One region of the Bradyrhizobium sp. 18BD genome, then DNA from elsewhere that is predicted to be linked to it. Evidence: predicted binding sites of a transcription regulator. Region 1 holds the regulator's gene; each other region holds the start of a gene.
What was found. The regulator LexA, encoded in region 1, represses DNA repair genes until DNA is damaged. The targets are predictions, from matches to a motif close to TGTTCNNNNTGTGTTCNG.
Positions count from the first base shown of each region.

Region 2: the regulator LexA is predicted to act here: its motif matches at 2,734-2,751, upstream of RAD16_RS29595 (YifB family Mg chelatase-like AAA ATPase).
Region 3: the regulator LexA is predicted to act here: its motif matches at 2,651-2,668, upstream of RAD16_RS09090 (putative DNA modification/repair radical SAM protein).

Region 1 covers NZ_JAVAYL010000030.1:35,579-40,074, forward strand. The annotation lists gene RAD16_RS37135 (GAF domain-containing protein) at 1-625, opposite strand, end outside; gene RAD16_RS37140 (hypothetical protein) at 818-1,249, opposite strand; gene RAD16_RS37145 (hypothetical protein) at 1,446-1,649, opposite strand; gene lexA (transcriptional repressor LexA) at 1,837-2,538, opposite strand; gene RAD16_RS37155 (molybdopterin molybdotransferase MoeA) at 2,715-3,926, opposite strand; gene RAD16_RS37160 (hypothetical protein) at 4,157-4,351, opposite strand.
Region 2 covers NZ_JAVAYL010000019.1:42,055-46,550, forward strand. The annotation lists gene RAD16_RS29575 (CpaD family pilus assembly protein) at 1-103, shown strand, start outside; gene RAD16_RS29580 (AAA family ATPase) at 100-1,389, shown strand; gene RAD16_RS29585 (tetratricopeptide repeat protein) at 1,469-2,257, opposite strand; gene RAD16_RS29590 (PilZ domain-containing protein) at 2,337-2,582, opposite strand; gene RAD16_RS29595 (YifB family Mg chelatase-like AAA ATPase) at 2,800-4,338, shown strand; gene RAD16_RS29600 (hypothetical protein) at 4,459-4,496, shown strand, end outside.
Region 3 covers NZ_JAVAYL010000004.1:148,695-153,190, forward strand. The annotation lists gene RAD16_RS09085 (UdgX family uracil-DNA binding protein) at 1-1,335, opposite strand, end outside; gene RAD16_RS09090 (putative DNA modification/repair radical SAM protein) at 1,335-2,570, opposite strand; gene RAD16_RS09095 (ImuA family protein) at 2,735-3,541, shown strand; gene RAD16_RS09100 (Y-family DNA polymerase) at 3,438-4,496, shown strand, end outside.

The DNA.
Region 1 (4,496 bases):
AGAGGAAGGTCAGCACCCAGGTCTGGTCGCGCTCGGTGCGGTAGGGAACGCCAACGCCGAGATTGATCCCGACCTCCGCGGCCTCCTCCCAGCGCAGGAAACTCTTGGCGTTGTGCAGGTCCTTGATGATCAGCGGCAGGCCGGCTTTCCAGGTGCGGCCCGGCAGGCCGAAGCCGCGCGGAAACCTGGTGTGGCGGGAGTTGAACTCGAACATGTCGGCGGTGCCATAGTAGCCGTCGACGAGTGCCATTTCGTGGGACGTATCGGGATCGTTGTGCCAGAGCTCGATCGCACCGACATGCGCCGCGTCGTCGCCGCAGAACAGCACCATCACGGCCTGCAGGAATTCGCCCGAAAAGACCGGCACCGCGACGCCGCAGGTGAGGCCTGCCGCGAGCGCCTGGTCGGTTCGCTTGAAATAGGAATTGGCGAATTTGGTGAGGATGACGGGATGACCGGCGGCCCAGGCCTTGCCGGGAAGGCCCTCGTCATGACCGAAGCGCAAGTCCTCGCTCACGGCCTTGAACGCGGACAGCCCCTCGCCGTAGAGGCCTCCTCCGAATTCCAGCCGCATGCGCGTGCGATCAGGCACCCAGAGTTCAACGACGCGAATGAAGGTTTTCATCGAACGTGTCCGCCGCCTCAAGTCACTGGCAGCATCGGCCATTTACCGGCGGAGCGGACGTTCAAAATTCAGGCAGGGCCGCGCAAACTTCGTGCGACGCAAGGGGAACACAAGCATCACCACGTCGCCGGCCACGGCCGGCGATGGCGATTTCCATTCTGGCCCCGACCTGCGAGCCGGGGATCGCTCCGATCAGCCGATCGGCAGACGCGTGATCGTCGGCCTGTCGGCAACGATTTGCGGCGTCTGCTCGCGCTCGCCGAGCGGCTGGGTCACGGGCAGTTGCAGCACGGTTGCGCGCTGGCCTTCGACGAGCTGTGTCACCAACACGTATTTGCCGTCGGCAAATTCGATCGCGTCGTGATGACGATCGGGAATGTGCGGATCGACCTTGCCGAACTTGCCGACGCGCGAATTGATCGTGCGTGTCCAGATCCAGCGATTGTCGTAACGGACGTTGTCGGCGAAAGCGAGCTCCGTTCCCGGCAGCAGACATACGGCGACGGACATGTCCGCTTCGGAAGCGAAGCCGCGCGTCGAGGTGCCGCGGAAGGTTGTCGTGACGATCGTCTCGCCGACTTCTGCGGGACGCGTCGCGACGGCGTGCAGGCTGTAGTCACACATCGTGTTGCTCCTCATTCGAAGATAGCAACCCGCGCCTCTGTTTCGGAGGCGCAGGCCTCTATCAGAGTGGAAGCCCATCAGGTTCTGCTTGGTTGTGGGCAAATCTGCGGCTTGGATCCGCGGGCCGCCATCACAATATCTTTTTCAAATACTGGAGGAACAAAGTCCGCTCCCGTGCATTTAGCGGCCTTATCCGTCAGCGGCCTGCAGGTGCCGACCAGCCGGAGTATGGCCAGACCGGTTGTGACGGCTGCGCGACGGCGTTGCGTGCATTGCGGAATTGTTCGCTCGCCGCTGCCGGTGTTGCCTTGCGGGCATGGTGCGGCTCTGCGGCGATGGCTTGCGACGCGGATTCTGCGATCAGCGCCATCATGATTGTGCTCAAGACGATCTTGCGCATGGTTGTCTCCTCGGTCTGTCAAAGGCCTTACGAAGCGATGCGGGCTTCGTGCGGCGTGCCGAGGATCTAGCGCTGGAGAGGTGGCGGGATAATCTGCGCAAAACCAGAAAGACTATCCAGCCGGAGCGGACAATCATCCGCTCCATCGTTTAAGGCGCGGTCGCCAGAGGGCGCCGCGCGGACGTGTTCAGTACTTCCGGTAAAGCCCGATCAGCTTGCCCTGAATCTTGACCCGGTTGGGCGGCAGGATGCGGACCTCATAGGCGGCGTTGGCGGGCTCGAGCGCGATCGAGGCGCCCCGGCGGCGGAAGCGCTTCAGGGTTGCCTCTTCGTCGTCGATCAGGGCCACCACGATGTCGCCGGTGTCGGCGCTCTCGTTGCGCTGGATCAGCGCCATGTCGCCGTCGAGGATGCCGGCTTCCACCATGGAATCGCCGCGCACTTCGAGCGCGTAGTGCTCGCCCGAGCCGAGCATGTCGGGCGGAACGCTGATGGTGTGGCTGCGGGTCTGCAACGCCTCGATCGGCGTGCCGGCCGCGATCCGACCCATCACCGGCACGGCGACGGGACGCTCGCCCTCGTCGGCGGGCGGGCTTGAGGTGGTGCGCACCTTGCCGAGATTGCCCTCGATGACGCTGGGCGTGAAGCCGCGGCGGTTGCCGGCGGCGGCCTGCAGCTCGGGCAGCTTGATCACCTCGATGGCGCGGGCGCGGTTGGGCAGGCGGCGGATGAAGCCGCGCTCCTCGAGCGCGGTGATCAGGCGATGGATGCCCGACTTCGAGCGCAGGTCGAGCGCGTCCTTCATCTCATCGAAGGAGGGCGGCACGCCGCTTTCCTTCAGCCGCTCGCTGATGAACCGCAGGAGCTCGTATTGTTTGCGCGTTAACATCTCGACCAAAATCCCCCGGTTGATGTCGTTCGATTCCGAGACGCTGAATTCAGCGATAAGCCGCTACATGCTCGAAACAAATCATGAACGGACACTATATGTTCGATACATGTTCCGCAACTGCTTAATTTACCGTGAACGCGACAAAGTTCGCGGAACGCGTGCGAACGAAGCGGTCAGACGGGCAGTCGCAGCACCTCGCAAGGCGCACCGGCCTCGGCCTTCGGTGCGAATGGTGCGCGCACGAGAAGTGCCTGTGCCGCAGCGAGATTCGCAAGCAGCGAGGAGTCCTGGTGGTTGACCGGATTGGCAACGAGCGTGCCGTCGTCGCGCATATCGAGGCGCGCGCGCAGATAATCCTCGCGCTGGTCATTGGCGCCGACGGCGCGGCCGAGCACGGCGCGTTCGCGGCGATGATGAATCACCTGCTGGCCTGCCAGCGCGCGAATCAGCGGCACCAGAAACAGGAAACCGCAAACGTAGGATGACACGGGATTGCCGGGCAGGCCGATCACGCGCATCGCCCCGAGTTGTCCGTTCATCATCGGCTTGCCCGGCCGCATCGCGATCTTCCAGAACGCCATCGAGATGCCTTCGTCCCGCAGCGCCTGCTGCACCAGGTCGTGGTCGCCGACCGAAGCACCGCCGGTGGTGATGAGGATATCGGCGCCGCTCTCGCGGGCGCGGCGGATACCGGCGGTGGTGGCGGCAAGCGTGTCGGCGGCGACGCCGAGGTCGATGGTGTCGGCGCCCTCGCTGCGGGCGAGCGCGTGCAGGGCGTAGCCGTTGGAATAGACGATCTGGCCGGGGCCGGGCGTCGTGCCCGGCATCACCAGCTCATCGCCGGTGGCGAGGACCGCAACCTTCGGGCGGCGACGGACGGGCAGAAGCGGGTGGTTCATCCCGGCGGCGAGGGCGAGGTCGCGCTCGGTGAGCCGGGCTCCCTTGCGCAGCAGCACGTCGCCTTCCGAGAAGTCGACGCCGGCGGGGCGGATGTGCCGTCCCGTCACCGCGGCTTCCTTGATCGTGATGCGCTTGCCGTCTGCGACCGTGTCCTCCTGGATCACGACCGCGTCGGCGCCGTCAGGCACGACGCCGCCGGTGAAGATCCGCACGGCTTGGCCGGCACCGACCGTTCCGGCGAATGGCCGGCCCGCCGCGACCTCGCCGATCACGGTGAGCTGGGCATCGACCTTCGCTGCGTCCGCCGCGCGTACCGCATAGCCGTCCATCGCCGACATCGCCTGCGGCGGCTGGGTCCGCTGCGCCGCGACGTCGCGGGCGAGCACGCGGTGAAAGGCTTGGTCGAGAGCGACCGATTCTTCGGGCAGCGGCTCTGCGCCGGCAAGCACCGCGGCGAGCGCGTCAGAAACCGGCATCAGGGCCACGGTGAAAACTCCAGCTGCGCCCGTTCGGGCAAATCGGCGGCGAGAGTTCTAGCCGAGTGCAGGCACAGAGGCAAAACGGGTGGCCGCGCGGGATGATTTATCCTGCGTCATGCGCTTGGCGATGAGAGGCAGCATCACGTCCGCCGCGGCATGATCCGGAAGGCGAGACAGACCGGCACGAGGGTGGCCATGGCGAGGACGAGAAAGACGAGAGCCACGGCCAGCATCGGTCAGGTCTCCGGCTGTTTGCCCGGACTGACGTCCGGCGCAATCGGCCCCTGATCCTTGTCGGGCATCGGGTCGGCCTGGGCTTTCAGGTCGGCGGCCTTGCTGATCAACTTTGCGGAGAGGTCAGAATCCGAAGTGGTTCTGGCGAATTTCATCAGCAGGGAGGCCTGCTTGGTGAGGTAGGTTTTGCCCAACACGACGATAGGTCCGATGTAGAATTCCCAACGGACTCATGAGTCCTGAACGGGACATTCGTTCCCCGAACTCCGTACAAAAATGCACAAAGTAATTTGGTTCCTCATTTTCGGCGGAATGAGTTCCGGGAACCGGATGGCGCGATGG
Region 2 (4,496 bases), on a different contig from region 1:
CGCGCGGCGCGACATCGCCTTCGAACGCTATCGTAAGGGCACGCCGATCGCGAGCCCGTCCCCCGATGCCGACAAGGCCAAACTCAGCGACACAGGCAAATGACAGGCGTCAACGAAGAAGAAGCGGACGACCCGCGGCACCCCGAGGAACACATTGCGCCGGTTCCCCGCATCTCCGTGCAGGCGTTTTGCGAGACCGACCAGACGCTCAAGGCGGTGACCGCGGCCGGGCAGGACCGCCGGCTCGCCAAGGCGCATCTCACCGCCAAGGACGGCGGCCTCGCGGCGGCGATCGAAGCCTATGAGTCGATGCCGACGCCGAACGTGATCGTGATCGAATCCGACGGCACCCGCGACATCCTGGAAGGGCTCGACGATCTCGCCGGCGTCTGCGATCCCGGCACCCGCGTGGTCGTGATCGGCAATCCCAACGACACCGCGCCGTATCGCGAGCTGGTTCGCCGCGGCGTCAACGACTATGTGGTGGGACCGGTCGAAACGCTCGACGTGGTCCGCTCGATCTGCAGCCTGTTCTCGGCCTCCGAGGCCATCATCACCGGCCGCGTCATCGCGGTGGTCGGCGCTAAGGGCGGCGTCGGCGCCTCCACCGTCGCGCACAATCTGGCCTGGACCATCGCGCGCGACCTCGCGCTCGATTCCGTCGTGATCGATCTCGACCTCGCCTTCGGCACCGCCGGCCTCGATTACAACCAGGATCCGGCGCAGGGCATCGCCAATGCGGTGCTATCGCAGGACCGGCCCGACACGGCGCTGATGGAGCGCCTGCTCGCCAAATGCACCGAGCGCCTCAGCCTCCTCGCCGCGCCCGCCACGCTCGATCGCGTCTACGATTTCGGCGCCGAAGCCTTCGATGCGATCTTCGACACGCTGCGCATGACGACGCCCTGTATCGTGCTCGACGTTCCCCATCAATGGTCGGGCTGGACGCGCCGCGCGCTGGTCAACGCCGACGACATCGTGATCGTGGCCGAGCCCGATCTCGCCAATCTGCGCAACACCAAGAACATGCTGAGCGTGCTGAAGGCGGCGCGCCCGAACGACCGGCCGCCGCTGTATTGTGTGAACCAGGTCGGCATGCACAAGCGCGCGGAGATCGAGGTCAAGGCGTTCGCCAAGACCATGGAGGGCCAGCCGATCGCGGTGATTCCGTTCGATTCGAAACTGTTCTCGACCGCCGCCAACAACGGCCAGATGATCGCGGAAGTCTCCAAGACCCACCGCACCACCGAGCTGTTCCAGAACATGGCGAACCGTCTCGCCGGGCGCGGCGAGGTGAAAAAGCCGAAGCGTACGCTGCTCGGACCGCTCTTGAAGAAGCTGAAGTCGCGGGCGAGCCGCCCGTCCGCCCCGCATCGCAAGGCGTCGTAACCACCAAAGCGTTTTCGAGCGAAGTGGATTCCGGTTCGCGTCAAGAAAACGCGTCAAAAAAGAAGCTGAAGAGGGCGGACTACTTCTCCGCCCGCTGCTGCTGCCTCTTCGCCAGCAATTGGCGCAGCGCGGTGACCTTGGCCGCGGCCTGATCCGGCGGCAGATCACCCTTCACGATGGTCTCGGCCTCCGCCTGCTTTCCTTCCAGCCCCAGCACCAGCGCGAGATTGGCCCGCACGCGGGGATCTGAAGGATTGCGCTGATAGGCGCGGCGCATGGTTTCCTCCGCCCGCGGCAGATTGTTCTGCAGCACGTAGGACAGGCCGAGATTGGACAGGACCTGCGGCTCGTCGGGCACGATCTTCAGCGCCGAGGCGTAATATTGCTGCGCCTCCTCGTTGCGGCCGAGCTGGTCGAGCGCCGCGCCCTGCGCCGACAGGATGCGCCAGTCGGGGTCTTCCGGCGTATGCGCGCGGCTCAGCACGTCGAAGGCTTGCTGGAAATTGCCGTTGTCGGCGAGCGCGCGGCCGTAGCCGGCGAGCAACGCCTTGTTGCTGGGATGGGCGAGCACCGCCTGCTCCATCACCGCGACCGCCTGGCCGCGCTGGCCGGTCTCGCGCAGCGCCTTGCCGTATTCGAGCGCGACGACGGGATCGCTGGGCTTGGCGCGATAGCGCTCGCGCAGGGCGTCCATGTCAGGCTTCATGTCGGGCTTGGCGTCAGCCTGGGCCGCGGGCTCCGACTTGACGCCGAGCGCGCCCGTCACGTCCTCGAGGCTTGTGGTCTGGCAGCCGCCGAGGGCAAGGACCAGAAGTGCGGAAGACAGATATTTCGCCGGGAGAGAGGCAACGGACAAACGCTTGGACATACTCTGATCACTCGGCGACTGATCAGAGATGCTTACCGATTAACGCTAAAGTCCCGTTAAAGACGCGAGTGCTCGCGTCTCAATCGGTAAATTCCGCACCGAATTCGCAGCCGATGCGCCAGCGCAGGCGGCACTGGCGGGAATAATCGGGCGCGAAGATGATGGTGAATTGCGGCGGCACTTCCAGGAATTCCGCCACGACCTTCACGCCACCATCCGAAATATCGGTGATCGTGCAATCCCGCGGCAGCGAGCCCGCCCCAAAATGAATCTTGGCGAGCCGGCTGCACACCCGTCGTTCGCTTCTCCGGCGATTTGCAAGCATTTTGATTTGTTCACTTGTTAGATCACGGCCCATCCCGCGCCCTTAGCAGTAGCGAACATTCGTTGGGATGTGCTGATGAGAGCCGCTCGCATTCGAGGCGTAGTGTCGGCGCTGTGTTTACGGCTGGTTAGGGTTTGCGCGCCCCGGAATTTGTTCTTGTATTGTTCTTGCAGCGGATAGCGGGTTCTGCTACCCTTGATTGCAGAAGAGGACAGGCATGGTTCAGCGGGTTTCTACCGTCGCCTTTGAGGGGATCGAGGCCCGCGCGGTCGACGTGCAGGTGCAGGTCGCGCCCGGCCTGCCGGCCTTTGCCATCGTCGGCCTGCCGGACAAGGCGGTGTCGGAGGCGCGCGAGCGGGTCCGCTCGGCGCTGATTGCCTCGGGTCTGGCGCTGCCGGCGCGGCGGATCATCGTCAATCTGGCGCCGGCGGACCTGCCCAAGGAAGGCAGCCATTATGATCTCCCGATCGCGCTCGGGCTGATGGCCGCGATCGGCGCGATCCCGCCGGACGCGCTGACGGGTTTTACCGTGCTCGGCGAGCTCGGCCTCGACGGCTCGATCGCACCCGTGGCCGGCGTTCTGCCGGCTGCGTTCGGCGCCAATGTGCGCGAGGAAGGGTTGATCTGCCCGGCCTCCTGCGGCTCGGAAGCGGCGTGGGCGAGCCCTGATATCCAGATCATCGCCGCACATTCGCTGATCCAGATCGCCAACCATTTCAAGGGTACGCAGGTGCTGTCGCGGCCCGTGCCAAAGGTGCATGAAGCAGCAAGCTCGCCGCTCGATCTGCGCGACATCAAGGGCCAGGAGAGCGCCAAGCGCGCGCTGGAGATCGCGGCCGCCGGCGGGCATCATTTGCTGATGATCGGCGCGCCCGGCGCCGGCAAGTCGATGCTGGCGGCGCGGCTGCCGTCCATTCTCCCGCCGCTGTCGCCGGGCGAACTGCTCGAGGTCTCGATGATCGCCTCCGTTGCCGGCGAGATCGAGGGTGGTGCGCTGACGTCGCGGCGGCCGTTCCGCTCGCCGCATCATTCCGCCAGCATGGCCGCGCTCACCGGCGGCGGCATGCGGGCAAAGCCCGGCGAGATCTCGCTGGCGCATCAAGGCGTGCTGTTCCTCGACGAGCTGCCGGAGTTCGATCCGCGCGTTCTGGATTCGCTGCGCCAGCCGCTGGAGAACGGCGAGGTCGCGGTGTCGCGCGCCAATCATCGCGTCACTTATCCCGCCCGCTTCATGCTGGTTGCCGCGATGAATCCCTGCCGCTGCGGCAATGCCTTCGAGCCCGGCTATGCCTGCAAGCGCGGTCGCATCGATCGCTGCACCGGCGACTATCAGGCGCGCATCTCCGGCCCGCTGATGGACCGCATCGATCTGCGCATCGAGGTTCCCGCGGTGACCGCGGCCGACCTGATCCTGCCGCCGCCGGCGGAAGGATCCGCCGAGGTCGCCGCACGCGTGGCCGCCGCACGCGATATCCAGCTCGCGCGCTATGCGGACGCGGGCCTGCCCAAGGTCCGCACCAATGCCGAGGCGCCGGCCTCCGTGCTCGAGGACATCGCCAAGCCCGATGCGCAGGGCCAGAAGCTGCTGCGCGATGCCGCCGAGACCATGCGGCTGTCGGCGCGCGGCTATCACCGCGTGCTGCGGGTCGCGCGCACGCTCGCCGACCTCGACGGCGCCGAGAAGATCGGCCGGCTGCATCTCGCCGAAGCTTTGTCCTACCGCGCACTCGCGGAGGATGTGCGGCAGATGGCTTGATCATTCCGCGCATCAACCCGGCGGTAACGAGTTTCCTTTACGCTCTGCAAACCATAAGGCCACGAGTTACAGGGGTCAGTTCCCGAGCGGCCTTCGCGAGTCCTTGGCGAGTAGAGTGTCATGTTGCGTTTCAAGATCCTGGCCTCGGTTGTTCCCCT
Region 3 (4,496 bases), on a different contig from region 1:
ATAGGACGGGTGCACGGTCACCAGCGCCTTGCGTCCGTCGGGCAAGTCTATGAGCCGGCCGCGGGTCTTGCCTATAGGGGTGATCTTGCCGAACACGCTTTGCGCGGCGGTGGCGCCCATCGCCACGACGAGCTTAGGCTGGATTACCGAAACTTCCCGCTCATACCATTGCCGGCACGCTTTGATCTCCGGCGTTGCCGGCTTTTGGTGCAGGCGAATCTTTCCGCGCGGCACGAATTTGAAGTGCTTCACCGCGTTGGTGACGTAGACCTTCCTGCGGTCGACGCCGGCTTCCTCGAGCGCGCGGTCGAGCATCTGCCCGGCCGGACCGACGAAGGGATGGCCGGCGAGGTCTTCCTTGTCGCCGGGCTGCTCGCCGACCAGCATGATGGTCGCGTTCTCAGGGCCCTCGCCGAACACGGTTTGCGTCGCGTCCCTGTAGAGCGGGCAGGCGCGGCAATGCGCGGCCTCCTCGCGAAGCGCTTCGAGATCGTCGGCAGCACGCTTGCGTGTCATCGGAGCCTCCGGCCGCTTCTGAGGCTTGTGCGGATCGGTTGCGGCATTGGCGATCATGGCGCCGGTCATGCGCTCGGCATCCTCGATCAAAGGCTTAATGATCGAAGCCTCGGGCAGGTTCCTCCAGTATTTCTTCGGCATCTCCGTCTGCATCGCCTTCACCTTCAAGCGCGCCGGATTGAAGATGCTGGCGTAGTAGCGGCGCCAGGTTTCCTCGAGCCGGTCTTCGCCCGGTGCCTCGCTCTTGCTCACGCCCGGCGTGAACGAGAGCGCATGGCCGTCCCAATGCGCGCAGAGATCCGGCGTCAGGATCGACCACGGCATGTCAGCAAAGCGTTTTGCGAAGAATGGGGCTGCGAGCTCGACGATATAGTGCTCCGGCTCGAACCAGGCGACGTAATATGCATCGCGCTCCCGGCCGATCTCGCGGAAGCGCACGAAGGCATGCATCTTGTGCTCGTCGCGACGGACCGCTCTCGCCATCGCCGTGATCTGCGCGACATCGGCGTCGGTCGCGACCTCGATGAGATCGTGATTGTCCTTCAATCGCCAGAGCAGGCGATAGAGGATCGCAAATCGCTCGACATCGCGATGCAGGATCGCGGCCTGGGCGAGGTCGATGAATTTGCCTGATACGTTGAAGGTGCCGTCGTTCACCTCGAGGATCGGAGATGGCGCGGGTGGCGCGAACAATTCTGTTTCGCCGCCCTGCACGGTCCAGGTGATATCGGCAGGCTCCACATGATGAAGCACGAGCGAACGCGCGGCTTTGCGCCAGCCGTCGAAATCGGTTTCGGTGTCGAGGATGATGTACTGCATCAGAAACCAAACCCTAGTTGTGTTGCCTTCGGCTTGAACCGGTCGATCAACCCGGCAGCATCAAGACGATGCGGCGAGGGGCGGTGATCGCTGAGGATGATGAACGGCAGCGCCTTGTTGCGGGGCACGTGCAGCCGCGCGAAATCGGAGAGGCGGATCGTGGTGGTGCGCCGCGTTGCGATGATGCGCTCGACCGCCTTGGTGCCGAAGCCCGGCACGCGCAACAATTCCTCGCGGCTGGCGCGGTTGACGTCGAGCGGGAAACGGTCGCGATGGCGCAGCGCCCAGGCGAGCTTCGGATCGATGTCGAGCGGCAGCATCGCGCTGTCGTCGACGATCTCGCCGACGTCGAAGCCGTAGAACCGCATCAGCCAGTCGGCCTGGTAGAGCCGGTGCTCGCGCAGCAGCGGCGGCTGCACCAGCGGCAAGGCGCGGCTGGCATCGGGGATCGGGCTGAAGGCGGAATAATAGACGCGTCGCAGCCGGTAGGAGCCGTAGAGATTGGCGCTGGTGTGGAGAATGGTGTGGTCGTTCGCGCTGTCGGCGCCGACGATCATCTGCGTGCTTTGACCTGCCGGCGCGAAACGCTGCGGCTTCGCCTTCGTCTTTGTGTTGCGGTTGTCCTCGGCCTCGTCGAGCTTCAGCCGCAGCCGGCCCATGGTGCGGCGGATCGCGCGGACGTCTTTCTCCGGCGCGAATTGCTGCAGGCTCGTTTCCTCAGGCATTTCGATGTTGATGGAGAGACGGTCGGCATATTTGCCGGCCTCCGCGATCAGCGCGTCGTCGGCCTCGGGAATGGTCTTGAGATGGATGTAGCCGCGAAAGTGATGCTCCTCGCGCAGTTTGCGCGCGACGCTGACCACTTGCTCCATCGTGTAGTCGGGGCTGCGGATGATGCCGGAGGAGAGGAACAGGCCCTCGATGTAATTGCGCCGGTAGAAGTCGAGCGTGAGCTTGACCACCTCGTCGATGGTGAAGCGGGCGCGCGGCACGTTCGAGGAGGCGCGGTTGACGCAATAGAGGCAATCGTAATTGCAGGCATTGGTCAGCAACACCTTGAGCAGCGAGATGCAGCGTCCGTCCGGCGCATAGGAATGGCAGATACCCATGCCCGGCGCGGTCGAGCCCATGCCCTTGCCGTCGGTGGAATCCCGCTTCTCGGTGCCGCTGGAGGCGCAGGACGCGTCGTACTTGGCGGCGTCCGCGAGAATCTCCAGCTTGCGTTGCACGTCCATGCCTCAATCCCTTTGATTCGGCTCATGAATCCGAAAGTCCACCAATTCGATTGACTCTCGGGCCGCCGTTAGCTTTATATTAGAACATATCATGAACAAATGAGCCAGCCGCTGGTTCTCTTTTTTGAGAGCCATCGGCAATCACCCCTGAAGGAGCGGCGTATATGAGCGGCGCACGGATGAGCGCGCTTGCGACCTTGCGCGGCCAGATCGAGCGCATCGAGACGGCGGAGATCGTGCATCAGCACGATCGCGTCGCGCTCGGTCATGGCGAGGCCGATGCCGCGCTGAAGGGTGGGCTCGCGCGCGCGGCGATCCACGAGGTGTTTTGCGAGGGGCGGCAGAGCACGGCCGCGACCGGTTTCGTGATGGGCCTTGCGGGGCGCGTCTCGGCACAGCGGCCGCTGCTGTGGGTGCGGCAGGATTTTTCGGAGATTGAAACCGGCGCGCTGTCGATGAGCGGGCTCGCCGAGCTCGGCCTCGATCCGCGCCGCGTGGTGATGGTGCGCGCCGCCGATGTCGAGAGCGCGCTGCGCACCTCGGCCGATGCGCTCGCCTGCGATGCGCTCGGCGCGGTCGTGCTCGAGCTCTGGGGCGAGACCAGACAGTTCGATCTCGTCGCGAGCCGCAAGCTGACGCTCGCCGCGCAATCGTCCGGCGTCACCGGTCTGATGCTGCGCATGGCCGCGCAACCGCTGCCCTCGACCGCGGAGACACGATGGATGCTGCGCGCAGCGCATTCGCCGCCGGGGTCAGCTTCAATGCCTGCGGCGCCTTGGAGCGCCTGGGGCGCGCCGCGCTTCGATGCCGAGCTCTTGCGCAATCGTCATGGCCCGTGTGGCCGGTGGATCATGGAATGGAAATGTGATGAGTGCCAGTTCAGTGAACCGTCGGCGTATCCTCAGCCTGTGGCTGCCGCGCCTGCCCATCGACCGGATCCAACGCTTCCTTGGCAGCGCCGGGCTGGGTAGGACCAAAGCGTTTTCAAGCGAAGTGGGTACCGGTTCGCGTGAAGAAAACGCGTCAAAACAAAAAGACGAGCCGAACATCGTTGTCATCAAGGACAACAATGCGCTGGTGATCCATGCACTCGACGAGGCTGCCGAGCGCCTCGGCCTGCACATCGGCCAGCCGCTCGCGAATGCGCGGGCGATGTGTCCGGATCTAAAGGTATTCGACGCCGATATCGTGGCCGATGCAAAGACGCTGAGCGACATCGCCGACTGGTGCGATCGCTTCACGCCGCTGGTGGCGCTCGATCCGCCGCACGGGCTGTTCCTCGACATCACCGGCTGCGCGCATCTGTTCGGCGGGGAAGCCGCGCTGTTGAAGACGCTGGTCCGTGCGCTTGCGCGGCAGGGCTTTGCCGTCAGCGCGGCGATTGCCGGCACCTCGGTCTGTGCGCGCACGCTGACGCGGCAGATACCCGGCATCATCGTCGCCGATGGCGGCGAGGCGGCGGCGATCGACCGGTTTCCGGTGTCGGCGCTCGGCGCGGGCGAGGCCGTCACCACCGGGCTGCGCCGTGCCGGCCTGAAGACCATCGGCGATGTCGCCTCGCGTTCGCCAAGCGAAATCACGGCGCGGTTCGGCGCGCGGTTCTCCACGCTGCTCGCGCATGCGCTGGGGCAGGGCGATGCACCGATCAATCCGCGCAAGCCGCTGCCCGACTACATCGTGGAGAAACGTTTCGCCGAGCCGATCGCGACCGACACCATGATCGCGATGACGCTGTCGCGGCTCGCCGACACGCTGATCGCCTCCATGGAAAAGCAGGGCAAGGGCGCGCGCCGGCTGGAGGCCGCGTTCTTCCGTACCGACGGTGTGGTACGCACGATCATGGTCGAGACCGGGCGTCCCGTGACGCGAAGTGCGGTGATCGACCGCCTGTTCCGCGAGCGCCTCGATGCGCTCGCCGATCCCCTC